Regions from separate parts of the Dyella telluris genome, predicted to be linked through region 2. Evidence: riboswitches for the same ligand, from Rfam matches in the RefSeq annotation. Region 2 holds a riboswitch; each other region holds the start of a gene.
What was found. A riboswitch is a leader RNA that binds a small molecule or an ion and turns the genes downstream of it on or off. The one in region 2 is predicted to bind cobalamin.
Positions count from the first base shown of each region.

Region 1: linked by a shared signal. The riboswitch ahead of H8F01_RS08170 (ribonucleoside-diphosphate reductase subunit alpha) and the one ahead of metE (5-methyltetrahydropteroyltriglutamate--homocysteine S-methyltransferase) in region 2 are both predicted to bind cobalamin.
Region 3: linked by a shared signal. The riboswitch ahead of btuB (TonB-dependent vitamin B12 receptor) and the one ahead of metE (5-methyltetrahydropteroyltriglutamate--homocysteine S-methyltransferase) in region 2 are both predicted to bind cobalamin.

Region 1 covers NZ_CP060412.1:1,790,212-1,795,427, forward strand. The annotation lists gene H8F01_RS08160 (hypothetical protein) at 42-899, shown strand; gene H8F01_RS08165 (cation:proton antiporter) at 914-2,167, opposite strand; cobalamin riboswitch at 2,427-2,640, shown strand; gene H8F01_RS08170 (ribonucleoside-diphosphate reductase subunit alpha) at 2,795-5,216, shown strand, end outside.
Region 2 covers NZ_CP060412.1:1,500,361-1,505,576, forward strand. The annotation lists gene H8F01_RS06905 (SDR family oxidoreductase) at 1-570, opposite strand, end outside; gene H8F01_RS06910 (hypothetical protein) at 665-883, shown strand; gene H8F01_RS06915 (ABC transporter ATP-binding protein) at 941-1,762, shown strand; cobalamin riboswitch at 1,825-2,060, shown strand; gene metE (5-methyltetrahydropteroyltriglutamate--homocysteine S-methyltransferase) at 2,257-4,548, shown strand; gene sppA (signal peptide peptidase SppA) at 4,627-5,216, opposite strand, start outside.
Region 3 covers NZ_CP060412.1:3,110,997-3,116,212, forward strand. The annotation lists gene clpB (ATP-dependent chaperone ClpB) at 1-1,281, shown strand, start outside; cobalamin riboswitch at 2,599-2,836, shown strand; gene btuB (TonB-dependent vitamin B12 receptor) at 2,947-4,815, shown strand; gene H8F01_RS13655 (hypothetical protein) at 4,883-5,216, shown strand, end outside.

The DNA of each region.
Region 1 (5,216 bases), 290 kb from region 2:
ACTGGCAAGCGTTCCTTGAGGGGGGAATCGTCATGCGTGTCTTGTCCGTGGCCGCGCTTTGCGTTGCGGCGATACTGAGCACCCGTGGAGTGATGGCTGATGACCTTCGTCATCAGGCCGAGGCCAGCTTGCTGGTCCAGGGAAAGGCCGTGGTGAATCCCGACGGCAAGATCGCGAGCTACAGCCTGCGGGAACCCGACAAGCTTCCCGCTCCCGTCATCGACCTAATCAGGCAGAACGTCACCGCGTGGACGCTGGTGTTCACCTATGCCCCGGCAGCACCGGTGGAAGAGCAGATGACCATGCGCATCATTGCGACCGAAGCGGATGACAAGCACACCACGCTGCGCCTCGCGAGCGCCTCTTTCGAGGAAACGAATCGCCCCGCCAACGAAAGCGTGCGCTCCAGGGACCGGATGCCACCGACGTATCCGAAATCCGTGCTCGACGCCCACGTTTCGGGAACGGTATACGTACTGGCACGCGTAGGCCGCGATGGCCACGTGCTGGATGCCGCGGCCGAGCAGGTAAACCTGCATCAGTACACGGAGCAATACACGCAGGGCCTCTACCGCAAAGCGCTCGGCGCGGCGGCAGCAAGAGCGATCAAGCAATGGACCTTCGATGTGCCCGTGGCTGGCCCCACCGCCGGACGGGACTTCTGGTATGTCCGCATTCCCTGCAGATTCCACCTGCACGACTCGCGCGACCCATCCTTCGACAGCCACACCGGCGACACGTATGGCTCCTGGGAAATCTACCTGCGTGGGCCACGTGAAACCATTCCCTGGGTACAGGATCCGTCACTCCTCGCCGAAGCACCGGATGCCACGCCGGACGGCGGAATCCACCAGCTGGGAGCGGGCCCGTCGTTGCAGGCAGCGCCGGCCCCGAACTGATACGCCGCGGAATCTCAGCCGGACAGGTCGCCCTGCCTGAGCGGGGCGCCGATTCCCCGATGGAACAGCGCCACCATCGGCGTGGTCATCATCGTGGTGACAATGGCCATCACCAGCAGGATGGTGAACATGCCGCTGTTGATCACGCCGGCATCCAGGCCCACCTTGATCACGATGAGTTCCATCATGCCGCGCGCGTTCATCAGCGAGCCGATGGTCAGGCTGTCTCGCCAGCTTTGACCGGCGATGCGCGCACCCGCAGTGCCACCGAGCAGCTTGCCGATCACCGATACCGCAAGCACCAGCAGCAAGGCGATGCCCGCACCACCGGTCAGCAGGTTGGGACTGGTGCTGAGTCCGGCGAGCACAAAGAACACTGGCAATAGCGTCGCCACGGTGAGGTGCTCGACGCGTTCGATCAGCTTGTGCAGAAGGCGATCGTCGCGCGGCAGGCTGACGCCGAACAGGAACGCACCGAACACCGCGTGCAGGTTCAGCCATTCGGTGATCGCCGCGCAGCCAAAACCACCGGCGAGCAGGAAGGCAAGCACGGCGGTACTGGTGTTGCCATCCGGCGCGTGGCGCGCGAGCAGCTTCGCGCACAAAGGGCGCAACACGAACCAGGTCAGCGCCAGCAGCAGCGCCAGGCCGATCATGGTGCGCCAGAACGGCGCCCAGGTGCCGTGCGCACTGATCAAGGCCACCACGAAGGCGAGCATGATCCAGGCGAGCACATCCGCCACGGCCGCAGCGGCGATGCCGAGCCGACCGGGAAGGCTGTCCGTCATGTGCCGTTCTTTCACGATGCGCGCCATCACCGGCAACGCCGTGATCGCGCAAGCCGTGGCGAAGAACAGGGTGAAGGCCAGCTCGCTGATGCCAGGCGGTGCGTAATCGGCATACAGCATGGGCGCCACGCCCAGTGCCACCGCCACGGGAAGGATCACGGCCAGGCCGCCGATCCAAGCGGCCGGACGCATAAGCCCACCCCTGGCATGGGCCGGTACGCGCAGTTCCGCGCCCACCACCACCATGAAAAGCACCAGGCCCAGCGTGCTCAGGCTCTGCAACTGGCCGAGGCTCTGCGCAGGAAACAACGCCTGCTGCCAGCCTGGTGCGATGGCGCCAAACACGATGGGCCCCAGGGCCAGGCCGGCCAGCATCTCGCCGACCACCGCAGGCTGCCCGAAGCGCCGTGCGATGGCGGCGATAAGACGCGAGGCCACGATGATCACCAGCAGTTGGACGAGCAGCAGCGGATGGCCCATGCAAGGCTCTCGGTGGGTGTGGGTGGCCCGGAGGCAAGAGGCGAGATTGCCCGGCCGGCGGGGCGCTCCGCAACATTCTTCGTTGGGGACCATGCCCCCGCCGCGTAGGGGAATGCCACGGGGCGGCCCCGCCCCGTCCAGGCGGCTCGGCCTGCGAAAATTTCCTGCTATTCCCTAACTCCGCCCCGGTCCTGGAGTTTTCGGGCTTATCCACGTGAAATCCACAATCTATTGGGTTGACCCACCCCCCGGTACCCCGATATGTTGTGCCCCGTCGGTGCCACTCTCAGACCAATGGTCGGAATGGCTTAAAACGGGAATCCGGTGGAAATCCGGGACTGCCCCGCAGCGGTAAGCGGAAACGAAAGCCAACAACGCACTGGCCCTCAGCGGCTGGGAAGCGGGAGCGAGTAGGTCGGGTCGAAAGGCCCACGTCCGCAAGTCCGAAGACCTGCCGACAACTGCAGCCAACGCGCTGCGGTGCGAGGTGACGGCTTCCGCGGGGAAGTGCGTCGATGCGCGGGGCGACCAGCCCTGCTGCTCGACCGACCGCGAAAACCTCACCTCATCCATCCAGCCCTGCGCGCGGGAGCAGGCGTTTGTGACCAAGCTTGGAGCGAAGTCGCCATGCAACCTATTGATACCACCGGCCGCGAGCGTAACGACGAGCGCGGCGACAGCACTGTTTTCCCTGCCGACGCCGTCGTGGCCGAAACGCCGCGCGCGGATGCTCCGTTTGCCCTGACCCCGCCCCACAACCCGGGCCAGATGCGCGTGACCAAGCGTAGCGGCCGCCAGGAAGTGGTGGACGTGAACAAGATTGTCCGCGCCGTGACCCGCAGCAGCGAAGGCCTGCATGCGGTGGACCCGATGCGCGTGGCGCTCAAGACCATTGGCGGCCTGTACGACGGCGCCACCACGCAGGAGCTGGACCAGCTCTCCATCCGCACCGCCGCCGCGCTCACCGCCGAGGAGCCCGAATACGGCCAGCTCGCCGCGCGCCTGCTGGGCGCGTTCGTGGACAAGGAAGTGAGCGGCCAGGAAATCCAGAGCTTCTCGCAGTCCATCGCACGTGGCGCGGAGCTGGGCATCCTCAATGACCGCCTGCGCGACTTTGTCGCCACCAACTCGCGCAAGCTCAACGACGCCATCGATCCGCTCGCCACGCGCCGCTTCGAGTACTTCGGCCTGCGCACGGTCTACGACCGCTACCTGCTGCGCCACCCGCAGCTGCGCAAGGTGATCGAGACGCCGCAGCACTTCTTCATGCGCATTGCCTGCGCGCTCGGCGGCAACGAGATCGGCGAGACGCTGGAGCTGTACCGCCTGCTCTCCTCGCTGGAATACATCGCCAGCTCACCGACGCTGTTCAACGCCGGCACCGCGCACGAGCAGCTGAGCTCCTGCTTCCTGCTCGACTCGCCGCTGGATTCGCTCGAATCCATCTACGAGAAGTACGGCGACGTGGCCAAGCTCAGCAAGTTCGCCGGCGGCATTGGCCTGGCCTACTCGCGCGTGCGTTCGCGTGGCTCGCTGATCAAGGGCACCAACGGCCATTCCAACGGCCTGGTGCCGTGGCTGAAGACGCTGGACGCCTCCGTGGCGGCCGTGAACCAGGGCGGCAAGCGCAAGGGCGCGGCCTGCGTGTACCTGGAGCCGTGGCACGGCGACATCGAGGAGTTCCTCGAGCTGCGCGACAACACCGGTGACGACGCCCGCCGCACGCACAACCTCAACCTGGCCAACTGGATCCCCGACGAATTCATGCGTCGCGTGGAAACCGACGGTGAGTGGTCGCTGTTCGATTCCAAGGTGGTGCCGCACTTCGTCGACAGCTGGGGCGAGACCTTCGAGAAGTCCTATCGCGAAGCCGAGGCCGCTGGCCTGGCCGTGAAGAAGGTGAAGGCACGCGAGCTGTATGCCCGCATGCTGCGCACGCTGGCCCAGACCGGCAACGGCTGGATGACCTTCAAGGATCGCAGCAACGCCACCAGCAACCAGACGGCGAAGGCGGAAAACGTCATCCACCTGTCGAACCTGTGCACCGAAATCCTCGAAGTCACCAATGCCGACGAAACGGCGGTGTGCAACCTGGGCTCGGTGAACCTGTCGCGCCACGTGGTGGACGGCCGCTTCGATTTCGACAAGCTCGCCGCCACCGTGCGCACTGCCGTGCGCCAGCTGGACCGTGTGATCGACCTGAACTTCTACCCCATCGACACCGCCAAGGTCGCCAACAACAAGTGGCGTCCGGTGGGCCTGGGCGTGATGGGCCTGCAGGACGTGTTCTTCAAGCTGCGCCTGCCGTTCGACTCGGCCGAAGCACTGGAGCTGTCCACGCGCATCGCCGAAGAGATCTATTACAACGCGCTGTCGCAGTCCAACGAGCTGGCGATGGAACAAGGCGCGCACCCGGGCTTCGCGGAAACCCGCGCCGCCAACGGTGAACTGCAGTTCGACTACTGGACCCAGGCCACGCCGCACGACACCGCGCGCTGGGACGAACTGCGCGAATCGATCAAGGCCAAGGGCCTGCGCAACTCGCTGCTGATCGCCATTGCGCCGACCGCCACCATTGCCTCCATCGCCGGTTGCTACGAGTGCATCGAGCCGCAGGTGAGCAACCTGTTCAAGCGCGAAACGCTGTCGGGCGACTTCCTGGTGGTGAACCGCTATCTGGTGGAAGAACTCAAGACGCTGGGCCTGTGGACCGCCGACGTGCGTGACGCGATCAAGCTGGCGGAAGGTTCGATCCAGGGCATCAGCGCCATTCCGGAACGCCTGCGCACGATTTACCGCACCGTGTGGGAACTGCCGCAGAAGGCCCTGATCGACCTGGGTGCCGCGCGCGGCGCGTACATCGACCAGAGCCAGTCGCTGAACCTGTTCATGGAAAACCCGAACATCGGCCAGCTCAGCTCCATGTACATGTACGCCTGGAAGTCCGGCATCAAGACCACGTACTACCTGCGTTCGCGCCCGGCCACGAAGATCGCCAAGACCACCGTCTCGGCTGCCGCACCGGCTGCCAAACCGACGACACCTGTCG
Region 2 (5,216 bases):
CGCATTCACGCGGATGCCATCCGCTGCCCATTCCACCGCAAGGTTGCGGGTGAGTTGATGCAGGGCCGCCTTGGTCATGCCATAGGGTGATCCCGTGCGCACATGTGTCACACCGGACACCGATCCCACGTTCACGATGGCCGCGTTGGCGTGCTGCACCAGCTGCGGATGCGCAAGGCGGCACATTTCGAAGGCGGAAAACAGGTTCTGCTCGAAGATCAGGCGGTACTCGTCTTCGCGATAGGCGAGCGTCGGCGCCGGACGATTGCCGCCCGCGTTGTTCACCAGCAGCGAGAGGGGTGCGCCGAGATCTGCTACCCAGTCAAACACGGCAAGCCGGTCTTCCTGCTCGCTCAGGTCGGCATCGAAAGCCAGCACCTCGATGCCCGGGAAGTCATCCAGCAACTCGATGCGCACTTGTTCCAGGTAATCACCGTCGCGGGCAACCAGCAGAAGATTGGCGCCCAGCCCGGCGAGTTCACGGGCGGTGGCGTAGCCGATGCCCTTGCTGGCACCCGTGATCAAGGCGGTATGTCCCTGCAGCTGCCATGCGTCGATGCGTGCGTTCATGCGCCGAGCTTAGAGCCTGTACGCGTTTCCAGCCAAGTTTTGTCGGCTACCATGCAGCCAACAGCGTTGGAACCATCTTTCGGCGAGGTCTTCCATGAAACGGCTCATTCCCCTGCTATGCCTGCTCACGCTTGCCGCCTGCTCCGGCAAGCCGCCCGCGCCGGAATCGGCACCGGCCACGGCCAGCACGGCGCGCGTCGCCACACCCTGGGACGCCATGGAGAAGGACAAGCAGCGTGCCGCCGACGTGCAGAAAACAGTGGACGAGCAGGCCAAAAAGCAGCAACAGCAGATCGAAGCCGCGCAGCAATAAGGCTCGTCAGGCGAGGGTACTTGGCAAATGGACGTCCGGACGGGCATGGTGTCCGGCATGAATGCCCATCACGACGAACTCGCCACCGCGCCGCTGCTGGATATCGACGATGCCAGCGTGATGCGCGGTGATCGGCTGATCCTCGACAGCTTCAGCCTGCGCATCGACGCCGGCCAGCACACCGCCATCCTCGGCGCGAATGGTGCCGGCAAATCCACCCTGGTGCGCCTGATCACGCGCGAGCTCTACCCGCTTGCGCGCAGGGATGGCCGTGCATCCATGCACGTGTTCGGTCGCGAGCGCTGGCATGTCTCCGATCTTCGCGGGCTGCTCGGCATCGTCTCGCCATCACTGCAGCACGACTGCACCACGGATGCCACGCTGGAAGTGGCCGAGGCGGTGCTGTCCAGCTTCTTTGCCGCGCAGCGGCTGGGCCTGAATCACCACGTGACGGCCGCCATGCGCGAACGCGCCGATGAAGCCCTGGAGCAGGCCGGCGCCACGCACCTGCTTGGCCGCACCATGGCCAGCCTGTCCACGGGCGAGGCGAGGCGCGTGCTGATTGCCCGCGCACTGGTGCACCGGCCGCGCGCCCTGCTGCTCGATGAACCCTGCGCCGGACTGGACATGGCCAGCCGGCGCCGCTTCCTGGAAAACTTGCGCGGCCTCGCGCGCCATGGGACCACGCTATTGCTGGTGACCCATCACGTGGAGGAGATCCTCCCCGAGATCCAGCAGGTGGTGCTGCTGCGCGACGGGCAGCTGCTCAGGCAGGGCAGCAAGAACGACGTACTCACCGGCCCCCTGCTGTCCGAAACGTTCGGCATGCCGGTTTGCGTGGAGCGTCACGGCGACTACTTCAGCGCCGCCATCGCCTGAGGGACATCCGGACGTCCATCCGTCCAACCGTCGAAACGCTTGACGGGCCGGACGGCGGAAGCGTACTTTTGCGTCGCTGGTGGCTTTCATCCCTTCATCGCGATGAAGGGATGAAATTAAAAGGGAAGCCTGTGCGGCCCAACCGGGCCAATTCCGGCGCTGCCCCGCAGCGGTGTGTGGAAACAACCTTCGCCATGAGCACTGGTCCTGACGGACCGGGAAGCGGCGGACAGTAGGCGAGGCATCGACATGCCTCATGTCCACGAGCCCGAAGACCTGCCCCGGCCGGGAGGCTTGTCCTCCTGACAGACCTGGAGCTTCCGCGGGGAGGCAGCCGGATGCTGCGTCGTGGCCACGCCCACGGCGCGCGCCTCCGTGCCTGCTCGCGCAAGACCCGGTTCGCCCGAGGGGGCGAAGGTCGCTGGCGTGCAGGTGGAAGCCGCTCGCCGCAGTTCCTTCGTTCCTCATTCATCACGAATCGAGGACACGTAATCATGACTACCGTTACCAACCTGGGCTTTCCCCGCATGGGCCCACGACGCGAACTCAAGCATGCGCTGGAGGCGTACTGGCACGGCGAAAGCACGGCGCAGCAGCTGGAGGAAGCCGCGCGCTCACTCCGGCGCAGGCACTGGGAGCTGCAACGCGAGGCCGGTGCCGACATCGTTCCCTGCAACGATTTCTCGCTGTACGACCATGTGCTGGACATGGCCTTCCTGTTCGATGCCATACCCGAACGCTATCGCCCGCTGGTCGAGCGCGATGCACATGCCGGCTACTTCGCGCTGGCGCGCGGATGGCAACAAGATGGCCTTGATCTCCACGCGCTGGAGATGACCAAGTGGTTCGACACCAACTATCACTACCTGGTGCCTGAGCTCCATGCGGGGCAGACCTTCCGTCTGCGCGGGAACAAACCCGTCGACGAGTTCATCGAGGCGCGCGAGCAGGGTTTCGAAGCTCGTCCCGTGCTCTTGGGGCCGGTGAGCTTCCTGCTGCTGTCCAAGGCCGTGGATGGCAGCGATTGCCTCGACCTGCTGGACCGTTTGCTGCCTGTCTATGCGCAATTGCTGGCCCGGCTGAGCCAGGCGGGCGCGGAATGGGTACAGATCGACGAACCCTGCCTGGTGCTGGACCAGGACGGCGATGACCATGCAGCCTATCGCAAGGCATATCGCGCGCTCGCGGATGGCAACCGCCCGAAGCTGTTGCTCGCTACCTATTTCGGAGCGCCCGCCGACAATCTCCCGCTCGTTGCAGAGCTGCCGGTCGATGGCCTGCACGTGGATCTGGTGCGCGCGCCCGAACAGCTCGACGCCGTGCTTGATGCGCTGGGCGAGGAGAAGATCCTCTCGCTGGGCCTCGTTGATGGCCGCAACGTCTGGCGTGCCGACCTGGACCGCGCACTGCGAACGCTGCGCCGCGCGCACGATCGCTTCGGTGGCCTGCGCGTGCAGATCGCCCCCTCCTGCTCGCTGTTGCACGTACCGGTGGATGTCGCCGTGGAAACGTCCCTGCCGGACGACCTGCGCTCCTGGCTCGCCTTCGCGACGCAGAAGATCGGCGAACTGCGCATTCTGGCAAATGCTGTCAAAGGCCGCGTCAGCGCCTACGCGGCCCTGGATACCGCGCGCGCGCAATGGGTATCGCGCCAGCAATCGCCGCGTGTGCATCGTGCCGAGGTCGCCCAGCGCGTGGGTTCGGTCACCGCATCGCAGCTTGCACGCCGCTCCGCGCATGCGCGTCGCAAGCACGCCCAGCAGGAACGACTTGGCCTGCCGCTGTTCCCCACCACGACCATCGGTTCGTTTCCACAAACCCATGAGGTTCGCGAGGCACGCGCCCAGTTCAAGTCACGCAAGCTGTCCGCCGTTGCCTATGAGGCGTTCCTCGAAAGCGAGACGAGGCGCTGCGTGCGTTTTCAGGAGGAGATCGGCCTGGACGTGCTGGTGCATGGCGAGTTCGAGCGCAACGACATGGTGGAGTACTTCGGCGAACAGCTGGACGGCTTTGCCTTCACCAGGCTTGGCTGGGTGCAGAGCTATGGCTCGCGTTGTGTGAAGCCGCCCATCATCTACGGCGACGTGCAGCGCCCCGCGCCCATGACCGTGCGCTGGTCATGCTACGCGCAGTCGCTCACCCCTCGCCCCATGAAAGGCATGCTGACCGGCCCGGTGACGGTGCTGCAATGGTCGTTCGTGCGCGACGACCAGCCGCGCGCCACAACGTGCCGGCAGATCGCCCTTGCGCTGCGCGACGAAGTGCTCGACCTCGAAGCCGCCGGCATCGGCGTGATCCAGATCGATGAGCCGGCGTTGCGCGAAGGCCTGCCGCTGCGCCGCAAAGACTGGCGTGGGTATCTCGCATGGGCGGTGGAAAGCTTTCGTCTCACGGCCGCGGGCGTGCGGGACGAAACGCAGATCCACACGCACATGTGTTACTCGGAGTTCAACGACATCATCGAGGCGGTGGCGGCGATGGATGCGGACGTGATCTCCATGGAAACCTCGCGCTCGCGCATGGAACTGCTGGAAGCCTTCGTGCAGTTCCGCTATCCGAACGACATGGGCCCCGGCGTGTATGACATCCATTCGCCGCGTGTGCCGAACGTCGAGGAGATGACGGCATTGCTGCAGAAGGCTGCCGATGTGCTTCTTCCCGGGCAGCTCTGGGTCAACCCGGATTGCGGGCTGAAGACCCGCGGCTGGGCCGAAGTACGGGATGCGTTGGCGGCCATGGTGTCTGCAGCCCGACGCATGCGTGAGGTGGTCACGGTCGAGGCATGAAAAAAGCCGCCACCGGCAATCGGTGGCGGCTCTGTCTTCATCCACGTGGCCGCGTTATCGCGCGGCCACGTCACGCGCTCAACGTGGCGAACAGAAGCAGTAGGCGTAGACGTTCGGACGCCCTGCCTGCGCCGTGCGCAGCAGCTTCAGCTCCGGCGCCATGGTGTCGATATGGGCGACCCACGCCGGCAGGTGCACGCCATACGACTCGGCCACCTGCACCATCGCGCTTTCGTTGAGGCCGATCAGGAACTGCTCGAAGCCGCCCATGGGCTCTTCGACATAACGCACCGGCGCATCCTTGGCCAGCTTGGCGCGCTGCCCGGCGTCGGCCACGGCTTCACCGAGGCCACCGAGCTGGTCGACCAGACCGCGATCTTTCGCCTGCTGACCGGTCCACACGCGACCCTGCGCGATGGTGTCGATGGCGTCATAGGGCTTGCCACGCGCCTTGGCCACCTGGCCGACGAAATCGCGGTAACCCTTCTCGATGGTGGCCTGGATCACCGTGCCTACCTTGGGATCGAGCGGACGCGTGATGTCGAACGCACCAGCCAGCGGGCTCGTGCCCACGCCGTCGCTCTTCACGCCCAGCTTGTCCAGCGTGCCCGGCACGGTCATCACCATGCCGAAGATGCCGATGGAGCCCGTGATGGTGTTGGGCTCGG
Region 3 (5,216 bases), 1.6 Mb from region 2:
GACGCGTCGAAGAAGCGCCTCGCCGACCTGGAAGCAGATATCGAGAAACTCGAGCGCGAGTTCTCCGATCTCAATGAAATCTGGAAATCCGAAAAGGCCGCGCTGCAGGGTGCGACCAAGGTGAAAGAGCAGATCGAGGCCGCCCGCGTGGAGCTGGAAACCGCGCAGCGTCACCAGGACTACGCCAAGATGAGCGAGATCCAGTACGGCAAGCTGCCGGAACTGGAGAAGCAGCTTGCCGCCGCACAGGCCGCCGAAAAGCAGGACTTCAAGCTGGTGCAGGATCGCGTCACCGAGGAAGAAATCGCCGAGGTGGTGTCGCGCTGGACGGGCATTCCCGTCAACAAGATGCTGGAAGGCGAGCGCGACAAGTTGCTGCACATGGAAGAAGCGCTGCACAAGCGCGTGGTGGGCCAGGACGAGGCCGTGCGTGCCGTATCCGACGCAATCCGTCGAGCCCGTGCCGGCCTGTCCGACCCCAATCGTCCGAATGGTTCGTTCCTGTTCCTTGGCCCCACCGGTGTCGGCAAGACCGAGCTGTGCAAGGCCCTGGCCGAATTCATGTTCGATACCACGGATGCGATGGTGCGCATCGACATGAGCGAGTTCATGGAGAAGCACTCCGTGAGCCGCCTGATCGGCGCACCCCCGGGTTACGTGGGCTATGAGGAAGGCGGTTACCTCACCGAAGCCGTGCGTCGTCGCCCGTACAGCGTCATCCTGCTGGACGAGGTGGAGAAGGCGCATCCGGATGTGTTCAACATCCTGCTGCAGGTGCTCGATGACGGACGCCTCACCGACGGCCAGGGCCGCACGGTGGACTTCCGCAACACGGTCATCGTGATGACCTCCAACCTGGGTTCGCAGATGATCCAGGAGCACGCAGGCGATTCCGAAGCCGATTACGTGCAGATGAAGGCCGCCGTGCTGGGCGTGGTGCAGGCGCACTTCCGCCCTGAGTTCATCAACCGACTCGACGAACTGGTGGTGTTCCGTCCGCTGGAGAAGAAGCAGATCCGCAAGATCGCCCTGATCCAGCTGACCTACCTGGAGAAGCGACTGGCCGAACGCCAGCTGCGCATGGAGATCAGCGACAAGGCGCTGGACCTGCTGGGCAATGTCGGCTTCGATCCGGTGTATGGCGCGCGGCCGCTGAAGCGGGCGATCCAGCAGCAGCTGGAGAATCCGTTGGCGCGCGAGATCCTGGAAGGGAAGTTTGCGGCGGGCGAGACCATTGTGGTGGATGCGGCGCAGGGGCACCTGACGTTCCACAAGCAGTGATGTTTTTGCCGCGGTGAGTTTTGGGTGTTTGGAGCGCCCGTCCTGCGAGAGTGGGGCGGGCGTTTTCTTTTTTGGGGCTCGGGTGGGGGTTGGTTTTTGTTGCTCGCGCCCGGCGGGAGCTTGTCGGTACTGATGGGGGCTTTGGCTTTGCGCGATGAGGTGGGCTGAGGTGAGGGCCAGTCTCGCCTCACAGCTTCCTTCTTTAGCCGTCACCCCTGCGTAGGCAGGGGTCCAGTGACTTTGCTTTGGGCCTTCGGGTTCTAGCGCTACCGCGACCTGGCCGCTTACGCAGCGGGCGTTCCGACCTCCTGCCGGAGGCCGGGTCACTTTTCTTTGCTTGCCCAAAGAAAAGTAACCAAAAGAAAAGGCCCCCCCATCGCGGCGCTGGCCGGTGAAGCCGGCCAGTCCGTGAGGGTCGGCCGGGCTTTTCGACAGGACTTCCATGTCCTGTCGAAAAGGGATCGGCATCCTTGCCGATCCCCCTGCGGGCCTGTCGTCCGCCCCTCACCGCCGCTCAAGGGGGCGGGTAGGTCAAAAGCCAGAGCCAGAGCCGAAGGCTCGTGCAGCTGCGCTGCACATCGCGTCGCAGGGTGCGACGGCACATGGCGTGCCGGCTTAGCTTGTCTGTAGGAGCGCACCCTGTGCGCGACCACCTGACGGAGCGGTATCGACACGACGCTGCGGTCGCGCACAAGGTGCGCTCCTACAGGGAGTATCTCGCACCGTGTGAAGTCTGTTTCTCTCTCACCTCAGTGCTCACCCCAGTCCTCTCCCGAACGGGAGAGGACGAGCGACAGGTGATGTTCAACGTGAACCCCCTAGGGGCAAGGAAGGAGGTGCCGCAAAGCGGCACGACGCTCCGCGTTAAGTCCTCAGAGCCATGGCGCGTTGCGAAGCGCTTGGAAGTACCCGCTGTGTAGAGGCGGAGGTTGTCCCGCAACCCGGCTTCCTCACCCGTTCGGGCTTATCCCATCGGTATGCTGCCAGCCTTTAAGGCCATTTTCTTTGGGTTACTTTTCTTTTGGGCCAGCAAAAGAAAAGTGACTCGGCCTCCGGCAGGAGGTCGAAACGCCTCCGCTGCGTAAGCGGCAACCTGGCGCCGGCATTACTACCGAAGGCACAGAGCAAAGGCACTGGATGACCCGCCCTCCGGCGGTTAAAAAGCGCCTCCTGCCTTCGCAGGAATGACGGTGAGGTGAGAACCGATCACTGAGGGCATGGAGGGCCAGCCGTGCGGCTGACCAAAAGCGCCTGGCCACATCCCCAGACACCCCACCCCAGACACCCCACCCCAAACGTTCACATTTCGTTGTCTGCTACCATGCCGCCACCTGAGGTGACCAACGGCCAACCGGCCGAAGGTTGAAACGGGAATCCGGTGCGGCGCGCAAGCGCCTATTCCGGAGCTGCCCCCGCAACGGTAGGCGAGTGCGATCCATAGGGGATCGACAGAACGACATCAAGCCACTGTGCCGCGCGCACGGGAAGGCGTCGATCTGGAAGACATCAGTCTTCGCCCGCGAGCCCGGAGACCGGCCTCAAGGTACGACCAGACAGGCGGTGGGCCATGTTGGGGATGCCGTGTTTCGCGCGGCCGCCAAACCCTCGCCACCTGTCCTTTTTTCATGCGATCCGCGCGGGCAGGCGCGGTTGAGGAGCATTGTTTTGGCCATCCGAATTTCCACGGTCCGTCGTTCCGTACTGGCGACGGCACTTTTGTCTGTCATTTTTCCGGCCTTCGCCGATGACACGACCAACCTCAACGGCGTCGTGGTCACCGCCACGCGCACCGAGCAGACCCAGGAGCAGACGCTGTCGGCGGTCACGGTGATCGACCGGGCTGACATCGAGCGCCTGCAGCCGGCTTCGCTGGGCGACCTGCTGCGCGGCACGCCGGGTATGCAGATTGTCAACAACGGCGGCCCCGGCAAGTCGACCAGCGCGTTCCTGCGCGGTACCGAGTCTGACCACGTGCTGGTGCTGATCGATGGCGTGAAGGTGGGCTCGGCCACGCTGGGCACGGCGTCGTTGCAGGACATTCCGGTGGACCAGATCGAGCGCATCGAAATCGTGCGCGGTCCGTTCTCCAGCCTGTACGGCTCGGAAGCCATTGGTGGCGTGATCCAGATTTTCACGCGACGCCCGGAAGGCGCCTTCGTGCCGTCCTTCAGCCTGGGCGTGGGGAGTTATAGCCATCTGAACGGTTCGGCCGGGTTTGCCGGCAAGAGCGGCAATGGCTGGTACTCGGTGGAGGTGTCGCACGACCAGACGCACGGCATCAATTCGTGCCGGATCGGCGCGGCGGAAGTGGGTGCGGCTTGCTATGCCGACCAGCCGGACAAGGACGGCTACCGCAACACCGCCGCTACGGTGCAGGGTGGTTACACGTTCGATGAGCAGTGGGACGCGGATGTTCGCCTGTTCCGTGCCGAGGGCCACAATTACTACGACGGTACCTACACGGACTCCGACAAAAGCGCCACGCAGGTCGTGGGTGGCAGCGTCCATTATCGTCCTGCCAGCAACGTCAAGCTGACGCTCAGCGCCGGCACCAGTGGCGATTTCGAGAAGGATTTCTACCAGGGCGATTACGTCAGCCGCTACGACACGCACCGCGATGTCGGTTCGCTGCAGGCCGACGTCGGCTTCTGGGGTGGCCTGCTCACCACCGGTTTCGACTGGCAGCGCGACCACGTGGACAGCACCGCGGGTTACATCAACCCGTACACGCAGGTTCCGGTCGACAGCCGTATCAATCGCGGCCTGTTCGCGCAGTGGCAGCAGACTTTCGGCAGCCAGTCGATCCAGGCCAGCGTGCGCCATGACGACAATAGCCAGTTCGGCAGCAAGAACACCGGCAGCCTGCTGTGGGGCTGGGACTTTACCCAGACGCTGCGCCTGACGGCCAGCTACGGCACGGCGTTCAAGGCGCCGACCTTCAACGACCTGTACTACCCGTACTACGGCAACCCGGACCTCAAGCCCGAAACCTCGCACAACATCGAGCTGGGACTGCGCGGCAGCTATGGCTGGGGTTACTGGTCGTTGAATGCCTTCCGCAACAACGTGAACAACCTGATCACGTATGACGCCACCACGCAGGCAGCCGCCAATGTGGACAAGGCGCGCATCCGCGGGGCGGAAGGCGTGGTGAGCGGTAACCTGGCGGGCTGGCTGGTGACAGGTACGGCCACCTGGCTCGACCCGCGTGACGAGTCCACCGCTTACGAGGGCAACCTGCTGCCGCGCCGTGCGCGCCAGACGGGCAATGTCGACATCGATCGCAGCTTCGGCGACTTCAGCGTCGGCGGTACCTGGTTCGTGTCGGGCCGCCGTTACGACGATCTGGCCAACCGTCACCCGCTGGGCGGCTACGCCATCACCAACCTGCGCGTGGCCTACGCCATTTCGCGGGACTTCAAGCTGCAGCTGGCCTTGAACAACGCGTTTGCCAAGGACTACGAAACCGCCTGGTACTTCAACCAGCCCGGCCGCAACTATATGTTGACACTGCGTTATCAGCCCGCGCAGTAATCCATGAGGCCGGGCCCTGCAAAGGGACCCGGCGTCGTTCCACGATGCATCGATCAGGAGAGCTCCCGTGAAAGCACTGTCGGTTTCCCGATTCAACGCGTTATGGCTGGTGCTGATGGCGGTGATGATGGCCACCCGCTTCAAGCACTTCGGCGACATGCTGCACTTGCCCGATGCATCCATGGCGATCTTCTTTCTCGGCGGCTTGTACCTGCGTCACCACTGGACCTTCGTGGTCATGGTGCTGCTTGCGGTGGCGCTGGACTGGGTGTCCATCAGCTATGCGGGCGTCAGTGACTTCTGCATCACGCTGGCGTATTCGTTCCTGCCGCTGGCGTACGCGGTGCTGTGGTACGCGGGCCGCTGGTATGCGCCGCGCATGACCGGGCGTGCGATGTCCT